DNA from 3 places in the Ferdinandcohnia sp. QZ13 genome. Region 2 is predicted to be linked to each of the others. Evidence: riboswitches for the same ligand, from Rfam matches in the RefSeq annotation. Region 2 holds a riboswitch; each other region holds the start of a gene.

Region 1 (7,716 bases), 930 kb from region 2:
CACTATCTAAAATAGCCAAATCACCAGATATATACCAGCCATTTAAAAAATAGGAATGATATTTCTCTTCATTTTTCCATACTTCTCTCATGATGGATGGCCAGGATGCCTTGATACCTAGATGACCAACCTGCCCATTAGGGAGCGAATTTCCATCATCATCTAATACCGCTACTTCAATTCCAGGAATAGGTCTACCCATCGATCCTGGTTTAATGACCTCTGAAGGCAAATTGACGATTAATTGCGCTCCTGTTTCCGTCATCCACCATGTATCATGGATTCTTTTCCCTAACGTTTCCAATCCCCAAACAATAACTTCAGGATTCAACGGTTCACCCACACTTAAAATATGACGTAGTGAACGAAGTTTATATTTTTTAAGTACCTCATTTCCTTCCGCCTTCAACATTCTAAATGCTGTAGGAGCACTATACCAAACCGTGACACCTGTCTTTTCAATTGTTGAATACCAGGAATCTGCATTAAATCTCCCCCCATTGACTACAATTGTTGCTCGATTTAGCCAAGGTGCAAAGATTCCATACACGGTTCCTGTCACCCAACCTGGGTGTGCTGTACACCAATAAACATCATCCTCTTTTAAATCAAGGACCCATTTTCCCGTTTGGTATTGCTGAATCATAGCTCGATGTGCGTGGACAATCCCCTTAGGTTTTCCTGTAGACCCGCTTGTATAATGAATATTAAGCCTTGCCTCAAGGTCCAACCATTCGATTATCTGATTATTACTTGGAGTATTTGCTAGCACCTCTACAAGTGAGATTTCATTTTCCTCACATTTTTCTGGCCCTTCTGTAATGAACACCGTTTTTAATGAAGGCAATTGTTGTTTAGGAACTCTTTTGACCAACTCAGAATCTGTAATGAGAAAGCGACCCTCGCAGTCGGAAATCCTGTCCTTAACCGCATCCTCCATGAACGCTTCAAACAGAGGACCCGCAATTGCCCCTAGCTTAACCGCTGCAATCATCGCAATATACATGTCAGGATTTTTGGGCAAAAAGATAAACACGATATCTCCCTTTTTCACTCCGTATTTTTTCAATACGGTTGCTAGGTGGTCAGACTTATCTTTTATCTCTTTAAATGTAAAGATCTGTTCCTCTTCTTCATTAATATAGTGAAGGGCAATTTTGTCCCCATACCCTTCTACAACATGGCGGTCGATACATTCATAGGCCATATTCACTTGCCCTGTTTGGTACCAGCTAAATTCCTTTTTAACCTCTTCCCAAGAAAATTGCTCGCGAACCTTATCATAATTGTGAAGATTATAATCTCCGTCAAAAGGTTTTATGAAATCTAATTTTGTGGTTGTCAAATCTGCACTCCCCTTTCGCTAACTTAATAGTGGATGTTCAAAAAGTCCGGTGAAAATGACACATTATAAGAGGAACTTCGACTAAATGCCGACACGTCCTGTGTCGAACGTCGAAGTCACCACATCCTGTGGAAGCTCGTTGGCTTGCTTTTGCGTTCCTTGGAAAGGAAAATCACCTTTCCTGCGTGCGAAGGAGATTCAAAGAAGCACTCCTTATGCTCACGTATTAACAGCATACGTTCCGCTGCTCAAAGCTGCACCGCCTTGAACTTCTTGGTCCCTTTCATCCTCCTTTTTAATCACTCATTTTAATAGTTCCAATATTTCCGCCTTTAGTTGTGCTAGCTTTACATCCCCACGAGACCTTGGCTTTGGTTCATCAATTTGAATCGATTGATAGACTTCGCCAGGTTGCCCTTTTAAAACGATAATCCAATCACATAAATAAAGGGCTTCATCGATATCATGGGTTACTAAAATCATCGTGGATTTGTATGTATCCCAAATAGTTAACAGTAAATCCTGGAGCTGCATTTTCGTAAATGCATCAAGTGCACTAAACGGCTCATCTAAGAGCAACACTTCTGGTGCTGTAATAAGTGCCCGAGCAATCGAAACTCGTTGCGCCATCCCACCGGAAATATCCTTTGGATAGTGATTTTCAAAGCCATCTAGCCCAACTAGTTTTAAATATTCCTGTGCCTTTTCATGCTTCTGGCTCTCATTCTTCAAACCAAATGAAATGTTTTCGATTACTTTTAACCATGGCATTAAACGTGATTCCTGAAAAATAACGCCTACCTTTTCATGAACGGATTTGATTTTGTCACCGCTGATTTCAACCGTTCCTGTGTAATCTGGATCTAATCCAGATAAGACTCGCAATAAGGTACTTTTCCCACAACCACTCGTACCTAAAACGCCAATAATTTCACCTTGTTTTGTTTCAAAGCTGATATTTCTAAACCCCGTCGTACCGTTCGAAAAGGTACGTGAAACATTTTGAACTGCTAGCATTCTTTTTCATCCTTTCACGCCTTTTTCACATAGCTATCTTGCCAATGAAGTGTTTTTTCCTCTGTTTTCTTCAGAATGGAGTCCGTTATTTTTCCTAGGATTGCAAATAGCACAATACTGGCAATGACCGTTTCAGGAGAATAAGAGTTTTGACCAACGACAAGCAAATACCCAATCCCCTGACTGGCTCCCATTAATTCGGCCGCAACAACAAACATCCATCCTAACCCTAGACCACTTCTGATCCCTACTAAAAAGGATGGAAGGGAAGCAGGCAAGATGACCTTTCTAATTAACTCGAACGTTGAAAAATTATAAATTTTCCCTACTTCAATCAACTTTCGGTCAACACCCTGAATGCCAGACACGATGTTTAAATAGACCGGAAAAAACACTCCGACAGCAATTAGTGTGATTTTTGAAGGTTCGGCAATTCCCATCCAAAGGATAAAAAGGGGTACCCATGCAAGCGATGGAATTGAACGGAACGCTTGAAGCATTGGATCTAATAATGCTTCAGCTACTCGAAAATAGCCGACCAATGAACCAAATAGGACAGCAGCGACCACTCCGATAAGAAAACCAAAAAAGATTCGATATAAAGTAATCCCAATGTGACCCCAAAGGCTTCCATCTCCAGCAAATTCAATTATTTTTGCCAGAATGACCGTTGGTGCCGGCATAAGATGTGCTTCAAGGACACCAATATGGCTTAAATACTGCCAAACCACTAGTAAAATGGCAGGAATGATACTACCAAGTAAAATGATTTTCACATTGCCCGATAAAACAAACTGAGTTTTTGACTTCACCTTTATTTGTCTGGATACCGCTTCACCTTTTATGTTCATAGCTCCTCCTCTTATTGCTTTATTCCTTTTTGCGCAAATGTCGGATTAATCAATTCTTGAACTAATTTTTCTAATTCAACATCTTTTTTGATAATATTCTGTGCTTGGAGAACCTTACCCGCTTCCGTTAAAGCCTCAATTTGTTCTTCACCAGGCATCGGATTAGAAAAATCATTGCGTTCATTTAATTGCTTATTTGCTACTTCAATATCAATATTTGCTGATTTTGCTAGAATCTCTGCAGCTTCCTCTGGATTTTCTAACACCCATTTTCGAGCCTTTTCGTAAACTTCTATGACCTTTTCAACATATGCAGGGTACTTTTCAGCAAATTCCGAACGGACATTTAAGGTCCCATACGTATTAAAATCAGCATTCCGATAGAAAAGAGTTGCATCTGTTTCTAATTCAACTCTTGCCATGTGAGGATCTAGTCCTGACCAAGCATCTACCTGACCAGACGATAATGCCCCCGCTCCATCTCCATGCTGTAGATTAACTATCTCAACATCTGATGGACTGAGTCCTTCCTCATCTAGGGCACGTAATAGAAAAATATAAGGGTCAGTTCCGATTGTTGCGGCAACCTTTTTCCCTTTTAAGTCACTTACACTTTGAATCTTTGAGTCTTTATTTGCCACCAATGCCGTCCATTCTGGCTTTGAATAAATATAAACAGCTTCAATCGGCGCACCATTTGCTTTAGCCATTAAGGCCGCTGCCCCTGCCGATGAACCAAAATCGACGCTACCACTGTTCAAGAATTCGAGGGCCTTATTACTGCCTTGGCTAAGTACAAACTCAACCTCAATTCCTTCTTCCTCAAATGCCTCTTCAGCCCAACCAAACTCTTTTAGCACAAGACTTGTTGGAGAATAAAAGGCATAATCCAATTTAATTTTCTCCGGTTTTTCATTCCCTTGGCTAGCCTTACCTGAACTATTAGAACAACCTACAATTCCAACAAACAACAATAAAACAATAAAAACAGCACTTATTTTTTTCATCTTTTTTCTCCTTTTCCATAAATTCCAATTGGTAAACTGAGAATAATATTAATACAACTCCAAACCTTCATCTTTTAAGCGATAGAAAAAGCCCTCTTCAGTAAGAAGAGGGCTTTTTTCCTCCTCTTATCTTTCAGGTAATCGTACCTGATGGATTTAGCACCTTTTCAAGAATTACCTTGAAGGTTGCCGGGTTTCGTAGGGCCATGTCCCTCCACCGCTCTGGATAAGAGTTCTTTATTAAATTAATACGTCTCTGTTTTGCTTTATAAAAGGATTATAGTATGCGGAAAATCAAAAGTCAAACACTTTTGGAAATATTTTATTTTATTTGAATATTATTTGAGGTTATAATCAATCCCCTTATTCCTATGTTTTAGCGACTAAAAATAGACCATAAATTCATTTGTGTCATATTTGTGAAGCCTATTGCTTTTATTGTAAATCCGCTGTATATTAAGAGTGTAGAAAGTTAGTGAAATACTTCACAAACTACTACAAAAGCTGGCAGCTAACGCACTCATATTTTTTTACAACGACTTGTGAAGAGTTTCACAAATTAATTATAAGGGGAGATTAAGATGAGAGCATTCTTAAAAGGACCTAAAATGGCAGTTATTTGGACAGTATTACGTGTATGGTTAGGAATTCAATGGCTAGAAGCTGGTTTTCATAAAATAACAGCAGGTGGATTTGATGCAGGTGGTTTTATCCAAGGTGCCATCGCAAATGCAGGTGGAGATCACCCAGCAGTACAAGGCTGGTATGCAGCATTCCTTGAAGGATTTGCCGTACCAAACATTGAGTTATTCAACGTACTCATTCCTTGGGGTGAATTCTTAGTAGGACTTGGTTTAATTCTAGGTTTTGCAACTATCCCAGCATTACTTGCAGGTGCATTCATGAACCTTAACTTCTTACTTGCTGGTACAACAAGCACTAACCCAACGCTTTACACAGTAGCAATCATTCTCTTATTCGCAGGAGCTGCAACTTACTACTACGGTGTAGACAGATTCGCAGTACCTTACCTTACAAAACGAATTAACGACAAAAAAGCTACAAAAACAGCTACAAACGTAGCGTAACGAGAAAAGCGCAAGGGGCCTGCATATCGGCGACCAGCACAAGCCGATGGCCCCTGGAGCTAGACATAAATGAAAGTGTTCCTCCTAAGCTAGGGGGAACACTTTTTTATGTTTTATTCATCATCAATTTCGCCGTCACCTATTTCATCCTCTTCTTCGATTTCCTCAATGTCTTCCCCTTTTTCTGGCATTTCATCATCATCTCCGCATCCCATTAAGAAAAACATCGGGAACGATAGTAGGAACAGCATTAGCAACCGTTTCATCACAAAACCTCCTTTTTTCTAGACTTTCCATTCACTCTCGAAATATGTAGACTAGAAAGAGTAAACAGTATTAACAGTTCTAAAAATTGGAGGTAAGTCAGCTATGCGAAAAATAAAACTAGGAACAAGTTCATTAGAGGTACCTGTTGTTGCAGTAGGCTGTATGAGGATTAATTCTTTAGAAAAGCCTGAAGCAGAAAAGTTTGTACAAACCGCATTAGAAATCGGTGCCAATTTCTTTGATCACGCCGATATTTACGGTAGTGGTGCTTGTGAAGAAATCTTTGCAGATGCAATACATATGAATGATGACGTGAGAGAAAAAATCATACTTCAATCCAAATGTGGCATTCGAAAAGGTATGTTTGATTTTTCAAAGGAACATATCCTCAATTCTGTGGACGGTATCTTAAAACGACTCAAAACAGATTATCTTGATATCTTACTTTTACATCGTCCCGATGCCCTTGTTGAGCCTGAAGAGGTTGCAGAAGCATTTGATCAACTAGAGTCTTCAGGTAAGGTTCGTCACTTTGGAGTCTCCAACCAAAAACCCATGCAAATTCAATTGCTTAAAAAATATGTGAAGCAACCAATCGTTGCCAATCAATTGCAACTAAGCATTCCGAATGCCCATATGATTGCAAATGGCGTCTCTTCAAATATGCAAATTGATCAATCCATTAACCGTGATGGAGATGTACTCGATTTTTGCCGATTAAATGACATTACCATTCAGCCTTGGTCACCATTCCAATATGGTTATTTCGAAGGACCTTTTCTTGGCAATGAAAAATGCCCCGAATTAAATCAAAAAATTGATGAAATGGCAGAAAAATATGGTGTATCCAACACAACGATTGCGATTGCATGGCTATTACGTCATCCAGCCAATATGCAACCGGTTATAGGCACCATGAATCTTAATCGTTTAAAGGATTCCGTAAAAGCAAGTGATGTTCAGTTAAGCCGTGAAGATTGGTACAGCATTTTCCTTGCTGCTGGCTATCTTCTACCATAAATGCAAAAAGAGGCACCTACAAAAAGGTGCCTCTCCTATTAATTTTCCGTAAAACCTGTAGCAATTACAGTTACAATTATTTCATCTTTTAAATTGTCATTAATGACTGATCCAAAGATCATATTTAAATCCTCATGTGTTGCAGACGAAATCACATCTGCCGCCTCCTGAATTTCAAAGAGGCTTAAGTTTCGTCCGCCAGTGATATTCAAAATAACACCTCGAGCGCCACTTATCGATGTTTCAAGCAGTGGACTATTGATTGCTTTATGGGCTGCTTCAACCGCACGCCCTTCTCCTTTTGCCATTCCAATTCCCATTAAAGCTGTTCCCCTATGAGACATAACTGTTTTTACATCGGCAAAATCAAGGTTGATTAACCCAGGTACAGCAATTAAATCGGAAATCCCTTGAACCCCACGAAGAAGAACATTATCGGCTTCTCGGAATGCTTCTATCATCGGCGTACGCTTATCAACAATCTCCAATAATTTCTCATTCGGGATAATGATTAATGTATCGACTGCTTCCTTCATTGCGTCAATCCCAGCATCTGCATTGACAGCTCGTTTACGGCCTTCAAATCGAAACGGTCTAGTTACCACACCGATTGTCAAAGAACCTAGCTCCTTAGCGATTCTTGCAATTTCTGGTGCTGCCCCGGTTCCAGTGCCACCGCCCATTCCGGCTGTGACAAAGACCATGTCTGCTCCTCTTAATGCATCCTCAATTTCTCTTTCACTTTCTTCAACAGCTCTCATCCCAATTTGCGGATTTGCACCAGCACCTAGCCCCCGTGTTAACGATGCCCCAATTTGAATGACAACCTCTGCTTTCGATTGATTAAGGGCTTGTCCATCCGTATTCACTGCGATGAATTCAACACCTTCTACCCCTGCCTCTATCATTCGATTAACGGCGTTATTCCCACCGCCGCCAACACCTACTACTTTTATTCTTGCAAATTGATCTATGTATGGTTCAAACTCGAGCATGATTTTTCCTCCTTGCCGCCCATTGCCTTCTTCCTAAAAAGATTCGAATTTATATTATATCTTTCGTAATACTCCTTCGATTTTTGTCACACTTTTCCTTTAAAAAATCAAAATACCCCCGCCATT
Region 2 (7,716 bases):
AGGTCTTGAGCTTTCTGATATTGGCTTATTTGAATTAAACGAGGCCTTTGCATCACAATCACTTCAAGTAATTCGTGAACTTGGCCTTAATGAAGAGATCGTAAATGTAAATGGAGGTGCGATTGCACTTGGGCATCCACTTGGGTGCACAGGAGCAAAATTAACACTTACATTAATGCATGAAATGAAACGCCGCAACGTACAATTTGGTGTGGTCACGATGTGTATCGGTGGCGGAATGGGAGCAGCCGGAGTCTTTGAATTATTAGCATAAGGATAGTGGCTAACCATATCATGGTTAGCCTCCAATGAATACTTTTTAGGGGGAAACAATATGTCAAATGCAACTGATAAAGTCGTTTTAGGTGGAGGCTTTTTAATCGAAGAACTCGAAGCAGACCGTGTCTTTACACCTGAAGATTTCAAAGATGAACATAAAATGATTGCAAAAACAACAGAGGACTATGTAGCAAACGAGGTTCTTCCACAGATTGAACATCTTGAAAATCATGAGTTTGATCGTTCGGTAACATTATTAAAAAGCGCAGGCGAGCTTGGTCTTTTAGGAGTAGACGTACCAGAAGAGTATGGCGGGCTAGGACTAGACAAAGTAAGCTCTGCATTAATTGCTGAAAAAATGGCAAGAGCTGGAGGATTCTCTATTTCTCACGGAGCACATGTTGGTATTGGCTCTCTACCAATTGTTCTTTTTGGAAATGAAGAGCAAAAGCAAAAGTACCTACCTAAATTAGCAAGTGGTGAGTTACTTGCAGCTTACGCGTTAACAGAGCCGGGATCAGGTTCTGATGCGCTAGGTGCAAAAACAACTGCTAAATTAAATGCAGAAGGTACTCATTATGTACTAAATGGTGAAAAACAATGGATTACGAACGCCGGTTTTGCGGATGTGTTCGTTGTATATGCAAAAATTGACGGTGATAAATTCTCAGCATTTATTGTAGAACGCGAATTTCCTGGAGTATCAACTGGTGCGGAAGAAAAGAAAATGGGAATCAAAAGTTCATCCACTCGTACATTGATTCTTGAGGATGCACAGGTCCCAGTTGAAAATCTTTTAGGTGAAGTGGGCAGAGGACACGTGATTGCATTTAACATCCTAAACATTGGACGTTATAAGCTAGGTGTAGGTGCAGTTGGTGGCGCTAAGAGTGCATTCGAGCTTGCAGTTAAATATGCAAATCAACGTCAGCAATTCAAAACGCCAATCTCAAAATTCGGATTAATTCAAGAAAAATTGGCGAACATGGCAGCAAAAATTTATGCGGCTGAATCTAGTGTGTATCGTACGGTCGGGTACTTTGAAGATCGCATGGGTCAATTATCAGACGAAGAAGTAAAGAATGGTAAAGAAGTAGCGAAGTCAATTGCCGAATATGCAATTGAATGTTCAATCAATAAATTTTTCAATACAGAAGTATTAGATTATGTTGTGGATGAAGGTGTTCAAATCCACGGTGGATATGGATTCATGCAGGAATATGAGATCGAAAGAGCATACCGTGATTCACGTATTAACCGAATTTTCGAAGGTACAAATGAAATTAACCGTTTACTTGTTCCTGGAACGTTTCTTCGTAAAGCATTAAAAGGAGAATTACCATTACTTGAAAAAGCAACACAGCTTCAAGAAGAACTTATGATGCTAATGCCTGAAGAAGTGGGCGAAGGCGTTCTAGAACAAGAGAAGTACCTTGTTCGTAATGCGAAGAAGGTAGGATTAATGATTGCTGGACTTGCTGCCCAAAAATTCGCTCCAAAGCTTGAAAAAGAGCAAGAAATTCTTGCGAATATTGCAGATATCGCAGCAAATGTTTATGCGATGGAATCAGTCGTTCTTCGCACGGAAAAAGCAATCAAAAAATCAGGTGAGGATAAGAATCAGCAAAAGATCCTTTATACACAAGTATTTGTTCAAGAAGCATTTAATGAAATTGAGGCACATGCAAAAGAAACTCTTGTTGCGACAGAAGAAGGTGATGTATTACGCATGATGAGATCGGCATTGCGTAAATTAACTCGCTTTACTCCTGTAAATGTGATTGCGAAGAAACGAGAAATTGCAGCAACCCTAATCGAGGCTGAAAAATACACAGTATAATTACAAGTACCAAGAAGCTCCTTTTTAGAAGGAGCTTTTTTTCTTCTTTTTTTTGCAGGATAAACTGGAATTAAGTCGAAATTAATCAGTGGAACATTGAAAGGTTTTTCATTCAAAATTTAATATGTTAAAATATTCTTGATAGATAAGGTGGTGAGAATATGGCATTAACATTTTATTGGTATCCGAAATGTGGAACTTGTCGTAAAGCAAAAAAGTGGTTAGAGGAGCATCAGGTTGCCTTTGAGGAAATACATATTGTAGAGAATCCACCTTCAAAAGAGCAATTAAAAGAAATGTACCAAAACAGTGGATTAGAATTAAAGAAATTCTTTAATACAAGTGGTCAAAAATACCGCGAACTTGGGTTGAAGGATAAAATCAGTTCTGCATCAGAGGATGAATTGCTAGACCTGCTTGCATCAGATGGAATGCTTATAAAACGCCCACTTACTACGGATGGAAATAAGGTAACAGTTGGATTTAATGAAGCGAATTTTGAAGCGAATTGGACAAATTAAATCGGATGAAAGCCTTTTTAAGGTCTTTTACATAAACACTTGTTGAGCAATTTCAACAAAAATGTATTTCATAAAATCGAATTAAATGGAGGGTACAAAATGAGCACACCTAAAGATTTACGTTATTCTGAAGAACATGAATGGGTGAAAGTTGAAGGGGATAAAGTACGTATCGGAATTACAGATTTTGCACAGTCTGAATTAGGAGATATCGTATTCGTTGAACTACCAGAGGTTGGCGACGAAATCCAAGCAGACGAGCCGTTCGGTAGTGTTGAGTCAGTTAAAACGGTATCTGAGCTTTATGCACCAATTAGTGGGAAAGTTGTTGAAATCAACGAAGACCTTGATGATAGTCCAGAATTCGTAAACGAATCTCCATATGAGAAAGCATGGATGATTGTTATTGAACCTGCAAATGCTGGAGATGTAGAGAACCTAATGACAGCCGAGCAGTACGAAGAAATGATAAAAGAAGACTAATTCAAAACGCGAGAGCCAGTAAAGGAGCATTCCTAACCTGGCTCTTTTTCAATTGTAACTAACTTATTGAGAATAATACCAAGCCGAATGAAGTTCTTCTTAATGGACATTCTAAAATTAAATACCAAGGGAAGGGTGTTTATTATGGTATTGAAACATACTCGAATTGATGTGACTGATCGAGTAATTGGAAAGCTTGGAAATAACGGAATGAATCTATTTGTTGAAAAAGAACCTATAGGTAAAATTCGCTTTACGAACGAAGGAGCTCAATTTGAGTTAAACCAGGGATATGAGCAAGAAGAGAGTAAAATTTTCACTTATGCAGATGTTCCTACTTCCCCAGATATGAAATATGTTGATTGTGACGATGAAAATGGATGGTGTTGAAGACAGTGGATACCCACTGTCTTTTTTTCCACAACTTTTTCAGTATTTATCACCAAAATGAATCTTCACGATAAAATGAAGGAAAAGCAGTTATATACATCGAATAGAAGGAATAGGCAGAAAAATGTACACTTGAAATAAGGTGATGAAATGGTGGCTTTTGACGATTTAGAAAAAGTAATCATTGTCGAGGGAAGAACAGACAAAAAGAAGATTGAAACGGTTGTAAATGAACCAGTTGAAATCATTTGTACGAATGGAACGATAAGTATTTCGAAACTTGATGAGTTGATTGAACATTTATTTAATAAAGATGTTTATATTTTAGTGGATGCCGACAGTGCTGGGGATAAACTAAGGAAACAGTTTAAACGGGAATTCCCTGAAGCACGGCATTTGTTTATCGATAAAACGTATCGAGAGGTTGCGACAGCACCCGAACATCATATTGCAACCGTACTTCTTTCAGCAAATATTGATGTTCACGCAGAATTTTTATTGTAAGTAGTTAAAGCTTTTCATCATATGTCTTTTCAAAAATCATGTTACAATAAGAGATAATTAAGAAAATAAAGGTTGTAGTAGACATGAAAGAATGGCAAGAGCAAGACATTGACTTCAAACTCACCAATAAGCATGAGTTTTGGCTTTATTTATATACACCGATGTGTGGAACATGCCAAGTGGCATCAAAAATGATAAAGGTAGTTGATGAAATACTGCCACACGTAACCATTGGAAAAAGCGACCTCAATTATTTACCTCAAAAAGCAATGGAATGGCAAATCGAGAGTGTCCCTTGTTTACTGCATATGAAAGATGAGAAAGTGATAGAAAAATACTATGCATTCCACTCGGTTCCCTATTTGCTTGAAATAGTTTCAAAAGACTGAACAACGCGTGATATTTCGCGTTGTTTTTTATTGCAATTTTTTAGAAAAGTTGTATGATATTTAGGGAATCGAAATATTCAAACATGGGAGTGCATATGAGCAACATAGTGACAGAATGGAAAACACAATACAAATCATACAATCAAAATATTAAACTATTTATTTTAGCGACCATTTTTACACAGCTTGGCATGGGTATGTTCACCATCATGTATAACTTTTATGTGCGTGAACTGGGGTATTCTGAACAAACAAATGGAACTATTATCGCTATGACAGCTTTGGCATCGGCAATTATTCTAGTCCCCGCAGGTCTAATGAGTGATAAATTAGGCAGAAAAAAAGTGATGGTGCTGGGTGTTGCTGTTTCAACAATAGCCTTCTTTGCTAGAAGTATATTAGATGCTGAACAGCTACTGATTGCGACGGCATTTTTAACGGGATTGTCGACGGCTTTTATCCAGGTTTCCGGTGTCCCATGGTTAGCCGAAAACTCGTCATCTTCACAAAGAGTACATCTTTTTAGCTTTCATTCGGCAATCATGATGATTGCTCAGGTTGTTGGAAACATTGCAGGTGGGGCATTGTCAGACACCTTCCAATTTGTTTTTCATATGAGCGGACTCTGGAGTGTAAGAATTACGCTTTTAATTGCAACGGTCATCTATGTTGCAGGTATTTTACCAATCATTAAAATGAATGAACAACGTAGACAACAATCAGAAATGAAAAAAGTAGAATCCATTGGTCAAAAATTAAAAGCAAATAAATCGCAAATCAAATTAATTGCTATGTTTGCCTTCGCACAAATGATCATTGGGTTCGGTTCCGGATTAGTCATTCCTTATCTGAATTTGTATTTTGCGGATCGCTTTCTAGCAAGCAATACAATAATCGGATTGATTCTCTCATTGGGACAAGCGGCAACTGCTATTGCAATGATTATTGGTCCCATTATTGTGAGTAAGGTTGGAGAGGTTCGTGCAGTGGTGTATTTGCAGTTATCCTCGCTTCCATTCCTTTTGTTAACCGGGTATACAGAAAATCTTTACATAGCAGCCATTGCATTTTTATTTAGGCAAGCATTAATGAATGCGGGTAACCCGATACAAGCATCTCTTGTTATGGGACGAGTGAACGATTCAATGAAGGGTCTTGCTAATTCAGTGAACCAAATGGTGTTTTCATTAGGATGGGCACTAATGGGGCCAGTATCGACGTCGATTGTAATGATGCATGGAGCTTATTGGGGCTATGCTTATGTGTTTACAATTACGTCAGTCTTGTATTTAATCGGGTCGCTATATTTCCTACTTGTATTCAGTAGAAAGTCCTTTCGTAATGAGAAGAAACAAGTAGCAAAAATATCGTAATATGTCATATTTCCCGGGAAAAAAGAAGTAAATAAACGATATGTGTTTAAATTTGTTCCATATATGTGTCGAAATAAAACACGAAATTTCAAATTGCTCATTTTTTCTAAAAATTCTTATTGACATATTTTAGAATAAGAGTTAGCATGATATTAACTTGTTAAAGTAATAAATTTCATATTTAAAATCTTATCTAGAGTGGTGGAGGGAATGGCCCTATGAAGCCCGGCAACCGGTAATTTACACGGTGCTAATTCCAACAGGCATTTTTTGTCTGAAAGATAAGAAGAGATATCGTACATACACCTCTTCTTATCGAAGAGGTTTTTATTTTGGCTATTTTCGTAACTTAGTTGTTTTTGGATATGATTGTGCGAAGGGAAATAGTACCTATTGGCCTTCATGTGATTTCAGCGGATAGTACGAGATGCCAGCGGGCGGGAATAGCGAGCCAAGCGAGGAGGCTTGCGAATCGCCCGCGGAAAGCGAGTACCAGGAGCGAAAAATCAACCTATGTTTTAAAAACAACAATCTTTTAGAAATAAGCCTATATTTTTTATAAACAAAACAGAGGGAGAGATTCAAATGAGTGAGAAACAAAAAAACTATAGACCAGAGACAATCGCAGTCCATGGAGGTCTTGAAGCAGATCCTGTAACAGGGGCTAGAGCGGTACCAATCTATCAATCTAATGCGTTTAAATTTAATACAACTGAACATGCAGCAAATCTATTTGGGCTAAAGGAAAATGGTTATATTTATACTCGAATTCATAACCCAACAACAACTGTTTTTGAAGAAAGAGTAGCACAATTAGAGGGTGGAGTTGGTGCATTAGCTGTTTCTAGTGGGATGGCCGCGATAACAACAGCTATTCTAAATATTGCTGGTGCAGGAGATGAGATTGTATCTGCTTCTACACTTTATGGTGGAACGTATAACTTATTCGCAAACACACTACCTAAATATGGAATTAAGACGCACTTAGTAGAACCTACTAATCCGGAAAACTTCCGTCAAGCCATAACGCCAAATACAAAGGCGATTTTTGCTGAAACAATTGGAAATCCAAGCTTGGATATTCTTGATATTGAAGCAGTAGCAAATATTGCTCATGAAGCAGGAATTCCATTAATTATTGACAATACATTCGCCACACCTTATCTATGTCGTCCAATTGAGCATGGAGCTGATATTGTTGTTCATTCTGCTACTAAGTGGTTACTAGGTAATGGAACAACAATGGGAGGTATTATTGTTGACGGTGGTAAATTTGATTGGAATTCACCAAAATTCCCTGGATTTACAACACCAGATCCTAGCTATCATGATTTAGTGTTTGCTGATGCTTTAGGACCCGTAGCTTATATCATTAAAGCCAGAGTCCAACTTCTTCGTGATTTAGGTCCAGCTTTAAGTCCTTTTAATTCATTCCAATTTAACCTAGGTCTTGAAACATTACACGTTCGTATGAAAGAGCATATTGCAAATACGAAAAAAGTTGTTTCATATCTTAAAAACCATCCTGGGGTTGAATGGGTACTGTATCCTGGTGAGGACGATCACCCGAACAAACAATTAGCTGATAAATACTTACCAAAAGGTGCAGGTTCAGTCATAGTATTTGGTATCAAAGGTGGAAGAGAAGCGGGTGAGAAGCTAATTAATAATGTTGAGCTTTGGTCACATGTTGCAAACGTAGGTGACGCTAAGAGTTTAATTATTCATCCAGCAAGCACAACACACCAGCAATTAAGTCCGGAAGATTTAAAGTTGTCTGGCGTGTCAGAAGACTTAGTTCGCTTATCTGTTGGAATCGAAAATATTGAAGATATTTTAGAAGATTTAGAGCAAGCCATTAAAGCAGCAAATGGAACAAGTTCAGTTTCACCATTGCCTACAGCTTAAGCTTTACTTTGGTACATTAGTCACAACTT
Region 3 (7,716 bases), on a different contig from region 2:
TGCAAGTACAATGGGTATGACTGTATCTGATATTAACGCTTTAACAGCAGTTGTTCAACGTGATATCTTACCAGTTCTAAATAAGAAATTTAAAGAAATGAAAGAAAATGTAGATAAAAAGTCTCTTTGGGTTGCACGTGGTTTAACAATTATGTTTACCGTTATTACCATGATTGTTGGTATTAACCAACAACATTTTGGTGGTGTACTTGGTCTCGTAATAACTTGGTTCTCAGCATTAGTTGGTCCAATGGCAGTACCTTTACTATTTGGTTTATTCTCTAAGTTTAAATACAGCAATGGAAAAGTAGCCATTTATTCTATCGTAGCGGGTATCGTTGGTTTTGCTATCACACAATTAACCGACATTATCCCTACGGATGTGGAAACTGCTTTCCCATTAATCGTAACAACAATTGTATTCTTTGCGGGAGGTTACATCAATAAACGTAGAGGTGTTACCGTTTCACCTGAAGTTGAGGAGCTATTAAACTTCTTAGATACAGGAAAAGAAGATAAAAAAGCTGACAATGTAAAAAAAGCAATCTAACATGATGAAAACAGAAGACCTCGTTATTGAGGTCTTCTGTTTTTTACATTAAAATGGGACGGAGGGACAGGTACCTTGTCCCGAATTTTTATTGGGACAAGGTGTTCCCATGACCTATTAGGAGAAGGATTATGAAGGCAAAGTTTATTTTTATTATTGTGATGCTGATTTTTGGTAGCATTGGTTTGTTTGTGAAGAATATTGATTTGTCCTCTAGCGAAGTTGCTTTGTTCAGGGGAGCATTTGGTAGTTTATTTTTAATTGGTGCTAGTTTTCTAGTCAAGCAGAAGTTTTCATTCAAAACGTCAAAGAAGAACCTAATCTTACTCCTTTTATCGGGGGCAGCATTAGGCTTTAATTGGATTTTTTTATTTGAGTCATATCGGTATACAACGATTGCCAACGCCACTCTTAGTTATTATTTTGCCCCGGTGTTTGTGATGATTTTGGCACCTTTTTTACTGAAGGAAAAATGGACATGGATGAAGGGACTCAGTATTATTCTCGCATTTTTGGGATTGCTTTTGGTCGTTAATCCTGGAGGTGGAGTGGCCGTTGGGGCTTATACCCATTCTGTTGGTATTATGTATGGATTATTGGCTGCGGCTTTCTACACAAGTGTGATTCTCATGAATAAATTTATTAAAGATCTATCAGATTTTGAAACGACAATTATGCAGCTATTAACTGCCTCAATTGTATTGTTTCCATATATCCTCGGAACTCAAAACTTGAATTACTCCGGTTTGGGACTGCAATCTATTAGTCTATTACTGATTGTAGGAATTATTCATACTGGGGTTGCGTACCTTTTATATTTTTCAGTGTTGAAAAAATTAAAGGGGCAAACAATCGCGGTAATGAGTTATATTGATCCCATTTCCGCTGTGATCATGGCGGCTATCATTTTGAATGAGAATATGGGCTTTGTTCAAATGGTGGGTGGAGTCTTAATATTGGGGTCAACTTTCATTAGTGAGATTAATTGGAAGAGATTAAGAAGGTCATAGAACTTTATAAAAAACATTGTAGTTGACAATGAACTTTTTTTGGTCTAATGTTTAATACATAATTAAATATATTCGAAATTTTCTTATCCAGAGAGGTGGAGGGACTGGCCCTTTGAAGCCTCGGCAACAGACTAGGTAAAGTACTGTGCCAATTCCAGTAGCAAGAAGCTTGAAGATAAGAAGAGCGGCACTTTCATTTGTCTTTTCAACCCTCTTCTTATTTTCAAGAAGAGGGTTTTTGCATATCCATTATAAATTGAGGTGATTGTATGTCGACGGTAAGAACTGAAAATGAATTATTAAAGGCATTTGAGATCCTAAAAAGTAAAGAATGGGTTGATCTCACACATACGTTTGGTCCGGATTCTCCCCATTTCTCAGCTTTTAATGATGCTGAATTTAAAACACTTTTTACACATGAGGATGGCTTTTTTGCACAAAGTTTTACTTTTCCAGGACAGTACGGAACGCATATTGATGCACCCATTCATTTTGTTCCTAATCAACGTTATTTAGAGGAATTAGAGTTAAAGGAACTTGTTCTCCCCCTTGTTGTAATTGATAAGTCAAAGGAAGCAGAAGAGAATCATGATTTTAATTTAAGTGTTGATGACATCCTGAAGTTTGAAGAAGAACATGGGGAAATTGAAGCAGGTACCTTTGTTGCATTGAGAACGGACTGGAGCAAGCGCTGGCCAAACAAAGAGGCATTTGAAAATAAAGATTCTGATGGCAATAGTCACGCTCCAGGTTGGGGAATAGAGGCACTAAAGTTTTTATTTGAAGAAAGAAATATCAAAGCTGTTGGCCATGAAACGTTTGATACAGATGCAGCTATTGATTATAGGAAAAATGGTTCACTAATTGGTGAATATTATGTTCTTGAGCAAGATACATTTCAAATAGAATTATTAACTAACCTAGATAAGGTACCGGCAAAGGGGGCAGTAATATTTAATATTTGTCCTAAGCCGGAAAAAGGAACTGGGTTTCCGGTACGTTCATTTGCTATTTTGCCATAGGTGGACAGAGGGTTCTTTGAATAAGGAAACTGCCCGCGTCCCTAAGATAATGACAGATTAATAAAAGGAGAGAAAAATAAAATGACAACAACATTAGTAAAAGCACCATTCCGCGCAGATCATGTAGGAAGTTTATTACGTCCAGAAAGAATTCATCAGGCTAGAAAGGATTTTCAAGTAGGAACCATTACAGCACAGGAACTTCATGAAATTGAAACAGAAGAAATTAAAAAGAGTGTTGATAAACAAATCGAAATTGGCTTACAAGCCGTTACAGATGGGGAATATCGCCGCAGATTTTGGCATACAGATTTCTTAGAGCACTTAAACGGAGTAGAGGGCTATGTTCCGGAACATGGATTTAAATTCAAAGGGGAAGAAACAGAAGCCTATGACGTGCGTGTGATCGGGAAAATTTCATTTAACCCTGACCACCCACATGTGAAAGACTTTATTGAATTCAAGGAAATCGTGGGTGACCGTGCGATTGCAAAACAAACGATTCCAAGTCCAAATCAACTTTTCAACGCTGGGATTCGCAACAAGGAAATCTATCCGAACCTTGAAGAATACGCAAATGATATTATTCAAACTTATCGTGATGCAATTAAAGCATTTTACGAGGCTGGCTGCCGTTACCTACAGCTAGATGATGTGTACATAGCAGGCCTGAATGCACCGGAAATTCCTTTTAATGATAGTGGCTCTACTCGTGAAGAATTAATTGAATTAGCGTTAAAAGTAGCAAATGGCGTACTAGAAGGCAAGCCGGAAGATTTAACAATTACAACTCACCTTTGTCGTGGAAATTACCGCTCTAACTGGGCATTCGAAGGTAGCTATGCAAAAATTGCTCCTACTCTGTTTGCGAAAGAAAAAGTAGATGGCTTTTTCCTAGAGTACGATGACGATCGTTCTGGGGACTTCACTCCATTAGAGTATATCCCAAATGATGGTCCTCGCGTGGTTCTAGGTGTATTTACATCAAAGCGTGGAGAATTAGAATCGAAAGAAAATATCATCGCGCGCGTAAAAGAAGCATCACAATTTGTACCACTTGAAAACTTATGTATCAGCCCACAATGTGGTTTTGCATCCACTCACCATGGCAATATTTTAACGGAAGAAGAGCAGTGGGCAAAATTAAAGTATATCGTAGACATTTCAAAAGAGATTTGGGGATAAGGAACGAAGAATCCTCGACCAATTGATTGAAGGTGTAGGGACAGTGTACCTGTCCCTACATCCCTTTTTGAGAATAAAACCAAGTAATTATATTGGAATACTTTTAGATGCAAGTATGGGGGAATACAGAATGTATTGTATGGATTTAACAGGAAAAGTAGCGATTGTAACTGGTGGTGCTCAAGGAATCGGAAAGGCAATTGTGGACGCTTTTTTGGACTGTGGAGCAAAAGTAGCTGTAGTGGATAGGGAAATCAACTCGGAAAATCCCAATGATCAGATAGTTTACTTTCAGGCAGACGTTACAAAAAGTGAACAGGTTGAAAAAGCGGTTCAAGAGGTAGCAAAGCATTTTGGACGCTTAGATATTTTAGTGAATAACGCAGGAATTTCTAAAATGGATTATGCGATTGATATAAAAGAAGAAGACTGGGACCAAGTGATGGACGTTAACGCAAAAGGAGTATACCTGTTTAGTAAAGCTGTAGCAAGAACTCTGAAAGAACAAGGGCAAGGTGGAAAGATTATCAATATATCCTCGCAAGCGGGTAAAAATGGGTACCGCTTAATGGGTAGCTATGTTGCTTCCAAACATGCTGTTCTAGGTCTTACCAAAACAATGGCCATTGAATTGGCTCAGGATGGAATCAATGTGAACGCGGTTTGTCCTGGTATTGTAGAAACCGCCATGAAGCATAAAGAAAGAGTAATAGGCGGTGAATTAAGAGGACTTACGGCCGAGTTAATCAGGAAGGAGGACTATTCTCAGGTTCCGCTAGGCAGAACGGCAGAACCTCAAGATATCGCCAATGTGGTCGTATTTCTAGCCTCAACATACTCGGATTATATGACAGGTCAAGGGATTAATGTTACGGGTGGAATGACGATGCACTGATATATGAAAGGAAGTGTTAGAATTGACGGATGTTAAAAAAGGAAGCCTCTCTGCTTTGTTTCCATTACTCATTTTTGTTTTATTGTTTGTTGGAACAGGAGTTATTTCCGGCGATTTTTCAAATATGCCATTAAATGTTGCCATTATTATAAGTTCTGTTATTGCATTGGTGATGAATAGGAATGAAAAATTATCAACGAAAATTGATATTTTTACGAAAGGTGCTGGACACCCCAATATTATGCTAATGGTGGTTATCTTTATTTTAGCTGGGGCATTTGCTGAAACTGCCAAAGGCATGGGGGCTGTAGAGTCTACGGTGAATATGGGATTAACCTTCATACCTAGTAATTTATTAATGGTTGGGCTATTTATAGTGGGTTGTTTCATTTCCATATCAATGGGAACATCAATGGGAACGGTTGCTGCGCTTGCTCCAATTGGGATTGGTATTGCAGAGCAAACAGGAATACCAATGGCGTTAGCGATGGGAACAGTGATAGGTGGAGCAATGTTTGGCGACAACCTCTCAATGATTTCCGATACGACAATTGCAGCTGTTCGAACTCAACATACGAAAATGAGTGACAAATTTAAAACGAATTTTTTAATTGTTTTACCTGGAGTTATCGTTACTGCTATTATTCTTTGGTTCGTTACTTCTGGGAACAATGCCGATGCTTTGGGAAATTACTCCTTTGATTTTATTAAAGTAGTTCCATATGTTGCCGTCCTACTAGCAGCATTAATAGGGGTTAATGTACTAATTGTCTTATTAGGTGGGACCATTTTTGCAGGAATCGTAGGTGCTATTGATGGTTCGTATACAATGACCGGGTTTATTAAAGCTGTTTCCCAAGGCATCATAGGTATGGAGGATTTGGCGGTTGTTGCAGTATTAATTGGTGGGATGATTGGGATCATCCAGCATAATGGTGGTATACAATGGCTTCTAAATTTTGTAACGAGTAAAATTAAAACGAAAAAAGGTGCTGAGCTCGGAATTGCAGGTTTGGTTAGTGCAACAGATCTAGCTACTGCAAACAACACGATCTCTATTATTATTACGGGTCCGTTAGCTAAGAATATTGCGGATGAATATCAAATTGATCCACGAAAATCTGCAAGTATCCTTGATATATTTTCTAGTAGCTGGCAGGGACTTGTTCCCTATGGAGGTCAAATGCTTGTAGCATCAGGGTTAGCATCCATTTCACCAATTAGCATTCTTCCATATTCCTATTATCCAATCGCTCTATTCGTATGTGGGATTATTGCAATATTAATCGGGTTTCCAAGGTTCAACCATACTAAATCTAAAAACGAAAAAAGTAGTATAATTACTAAGTTTTAAGGGGAAAAGCGAAAACCATTTGAAATGGTTATTCGCTTTTTTAATTTATTTAAGGAAAATTTATTCGTGTAAAAAGGGGTGGTTTTCGCTACTTGCATTCCTTTCCGTTGCGAAAACAGAAAGACGGTTATTTAATTATTTCATCAATAATCCCGTATTCCTTTGCTTCTTCTGCACTCATATAATAGTCTCGATCGGTATCTTTTGCTACTTTCTCAACAGGTTGACCGGTACGTTCCGCAATGATTTGATTGGTATGTTCTCTGAGCTTCAAGATTCGTTTTGCGGAAATTTCAATCTCAGTTGCCTGGCCGCGCACCCCGCCTAAGGGTTGATGGATCATGATTTCACTATTTGGGAGCGCAAATCTTTTCCCTTTTGTTCCGGCTAGCAAAAGCATGGCACCAAAGGATGCAGCCATACCCGTACAAATGGTCCTAATATCTGGTTTGATATATTGCATCGTATCAAAAATGGCAAAACCAGCAGATGTTGAGCCTCCGGGACTGTTGATATAAAGAGAGATATCTTTTTCTGGATCATCCGCTGCTAAAAATAATAGTTGTGCAACTATACTATTAGCAACAGCATCATTTATTTCATCGCCAATCAAAATAATGCGATCTTTTAATAACCTCGAGTAAATATCATACGATCGTTCCCCACGACTGGATTGTTCAATTACATAAGGTATCGTACTCATATTGTTTTCCTCCTTATTCGCTTGCATCTTATTATGCAGCCATAGAGACAGCGCTTGAAGGAGATATGAAGAGACGTGATTTTTGCATAGTACAAGTCGGATTTGTATGTTTCGATAAAGAACGGATAGAAGGTAACGTCCTGATTAATATGGATGGATCTTGAGTGTTTAAAGATTCATGCAGTACTTTTTGAATTTGTTCTCGATCTTCCTCTGTCCAATATTGTTTGATAAGTGGAATTTCTTCTTTCTTCTCCATTTTCTGTTTTGCACGATAAATCGCGGCTTTAACGGCAGTTTCATTTGTATTTAATAGTTCAGCTATTTCAGATAGTTGAAACTGAAACCCTTCTTTTAAAACAAAGATAACAGCTTGCTTCGGTGTCAATTTATTAATAAGCTGTTGTACAGCCTCAAAGCGCTCTTCAATTGGTACGGACTCATCATATCCATCATCAGGAATATCATCAAGAGACTCTTTGCTTCGTTTTCGCACCGTGTCTATCCATTCATTTCGGGCAATTTTATTCAATAAGGCTGTAGAGATTGTAGGGTGGTGCCTATAATGCTTCCAAGCCTTAATCAAGGATTCCTGCACGAGATCTTCCCCATCCCAACTGTTTTGGGATATAAATTGGCAATATCGTCGAAGCATCGGATAGAGTTCTTGAAGCTGCTCCTCCGTAAAAAATTCCTGATGTTCTTTAATATCCTCTGATCCATTCCAAAGCTTACTATGCAAAACAATCACTCCTTCAGTGCGTCTCTACTTTATAAACGAATAAAAGGGTATGAAAAGATACGGGGTAAAAAAATTATTATTTATTTTTAGTATATGTATGATAAAAGTCTTGAACAAGTAACGATTAATTGATTTTGTAAATATTATCAAAGGCTCTTTTCTAAAAGATTGTTGCCATTGGATAAAACAAAACTATTGATTGAAGCGGAGGGTGGCGACTCCTCGAAAATGCTTTCGCATTTTCTTCGTGCGTGG

What was found. Region 2 has a riboswitch for S-adenosylmethionine ahead of RGU12_RS18340 (O-acetylhomoserine aminocarboxypropyltransferase/cysteine synthase family protein). Riboswitches for the same ligand answer to the same signal wherever they lie in the genome.
Region 1: it holds a riboswitch for S-adenosylmethionine, as region 2 does, so the genes downstream of both, RGU12_RS22990 (aliphatic sulfonate ABC transporter substrate-binding protein) here and RGU12_RS18340 (O-acetylhomoserine aminocarboxypropyltransferase/cysteine synthase family protein) in region 2, are expected to answer to the same signal.
Region 3: it holds a riboswitch for S-adenosylmethionine, as region 2 does, so the genes downstream of both, RGU12_RS07300 (cyclase family protein) here and RGU12_RS18340 (O-acetylhomoserine aminocarboxypropyltransferase/cysteine synthase family protein) in region 2, are expected to answer to the same signal.

The regions. Positions count from the first base shown of each region.
Region 1 is NZ_JAVIVW010000015.1:1,853,675-1,861,390, forward strand. Features, by position in the region: gene acsA (acetate--CoA ligase) at 1-1,345, opposite strand, end outside; partial or broken gene RGU12_RS22980 (ABC transporter ATP-binding protein) at 1,649-2,299, opposite strand; gene RGU12_RS22985 (ABC transporter permease) at 2,377-3,213, opposite strand; gene RGU12_RS22990 (aliphatic sulfonate ABC transporter substrate-binding protein) at 3,225-4,220, opposite strand; SAM riboswitch class I at 4,344-4,453, opposite strand; gene RGU12_RS22995 (DoxX family membrane protein) at 4,802-5,308, shown strand; gene RGU12_RS23000 (hypothetical protein) at 5,422-5,574, opposite strand; gene RGU12_RS23005 (aldo/keto reductase) at 5,678-6,595, shown strand; partial or broken gene ftsZ (cell division protein FtsZ) at 6,637-7,590, opposite strand.
Region 2 is NZ_JAVIVW010000015.1:921,406-929,121, reverse strand. Features, by position in the region: gene RGU12_RS18380 (acetyl-CoA C-acetyltransferase) at 1-274, shown strand, start outside; gene RGU12_RS18375 (acyl-CoA dehydrogenase FadE) at 335-2,119, shown strand; gene RGU12_RS18370 (arsenate reductase family protein) at 2,281-2,640, shown strand; gene gcvH (glycine cleavage system protein GcvH) at 2,740-3,123, shown strand; gene RGU12_RS18360 (YusG family protein) at 3,268-3,513, shown strand; gene RGU12_RS18355 (toprim domain-containing protein) at 3,667-4,017, shown strand; gene RGU12_RS18350 (thioredoxin family protein) at 4,101-4,406, shown strand; gene RGU12_RS18345 (MFS transporter) at 4,502-5,779, shown strand; SAM riboswitch class I at 5,966-6,067, shown strand; gene RGU12_RS18340 (O-acetylhomoserine aminocarboxypropyltransferase/cysteine synthase family protein) at 6,365-7,687, shown strand.
Region 3 is NZ_JAVIVW010000001.1:1,508,296-1,516,011, reverse strand. Features, by position in the region: gene RGU12_RS07310 (sodium:solute symporter family protein) at 1-550, shown strand, start outside; gene RGU12_RS07305 (DMT family transporter) at 682-1,560, shown strand; SAM riboswitch class I at 1,641-1,742, shown strand; gene RGU12_RS07300 (cyclase family protein) at 1,830-2,582, shown strand; gene RGU12_RS07295 (5-methyltetrahydropteroyltriglutamate--homocysteine S-methyltransferase) at 2,664-3,767, shown strand; gene RGU12_RS07290 (SDR family NAD(P)-dependent oxidoreductase) at 3,898-4,662, shown strand; gene RGU12_RS07285 (Na+/H+ antiporter NhaC family protein) at 4,685-6,016, shown strand; gene clpP (ATP-dependent Clp endopeptidase proteolytic subunit ClpP) at 6,144-6,746, opposite strand; gene RGU12_RS07275 (RNA polymerase sigma factor) at 6,751-7,461, opposite strand.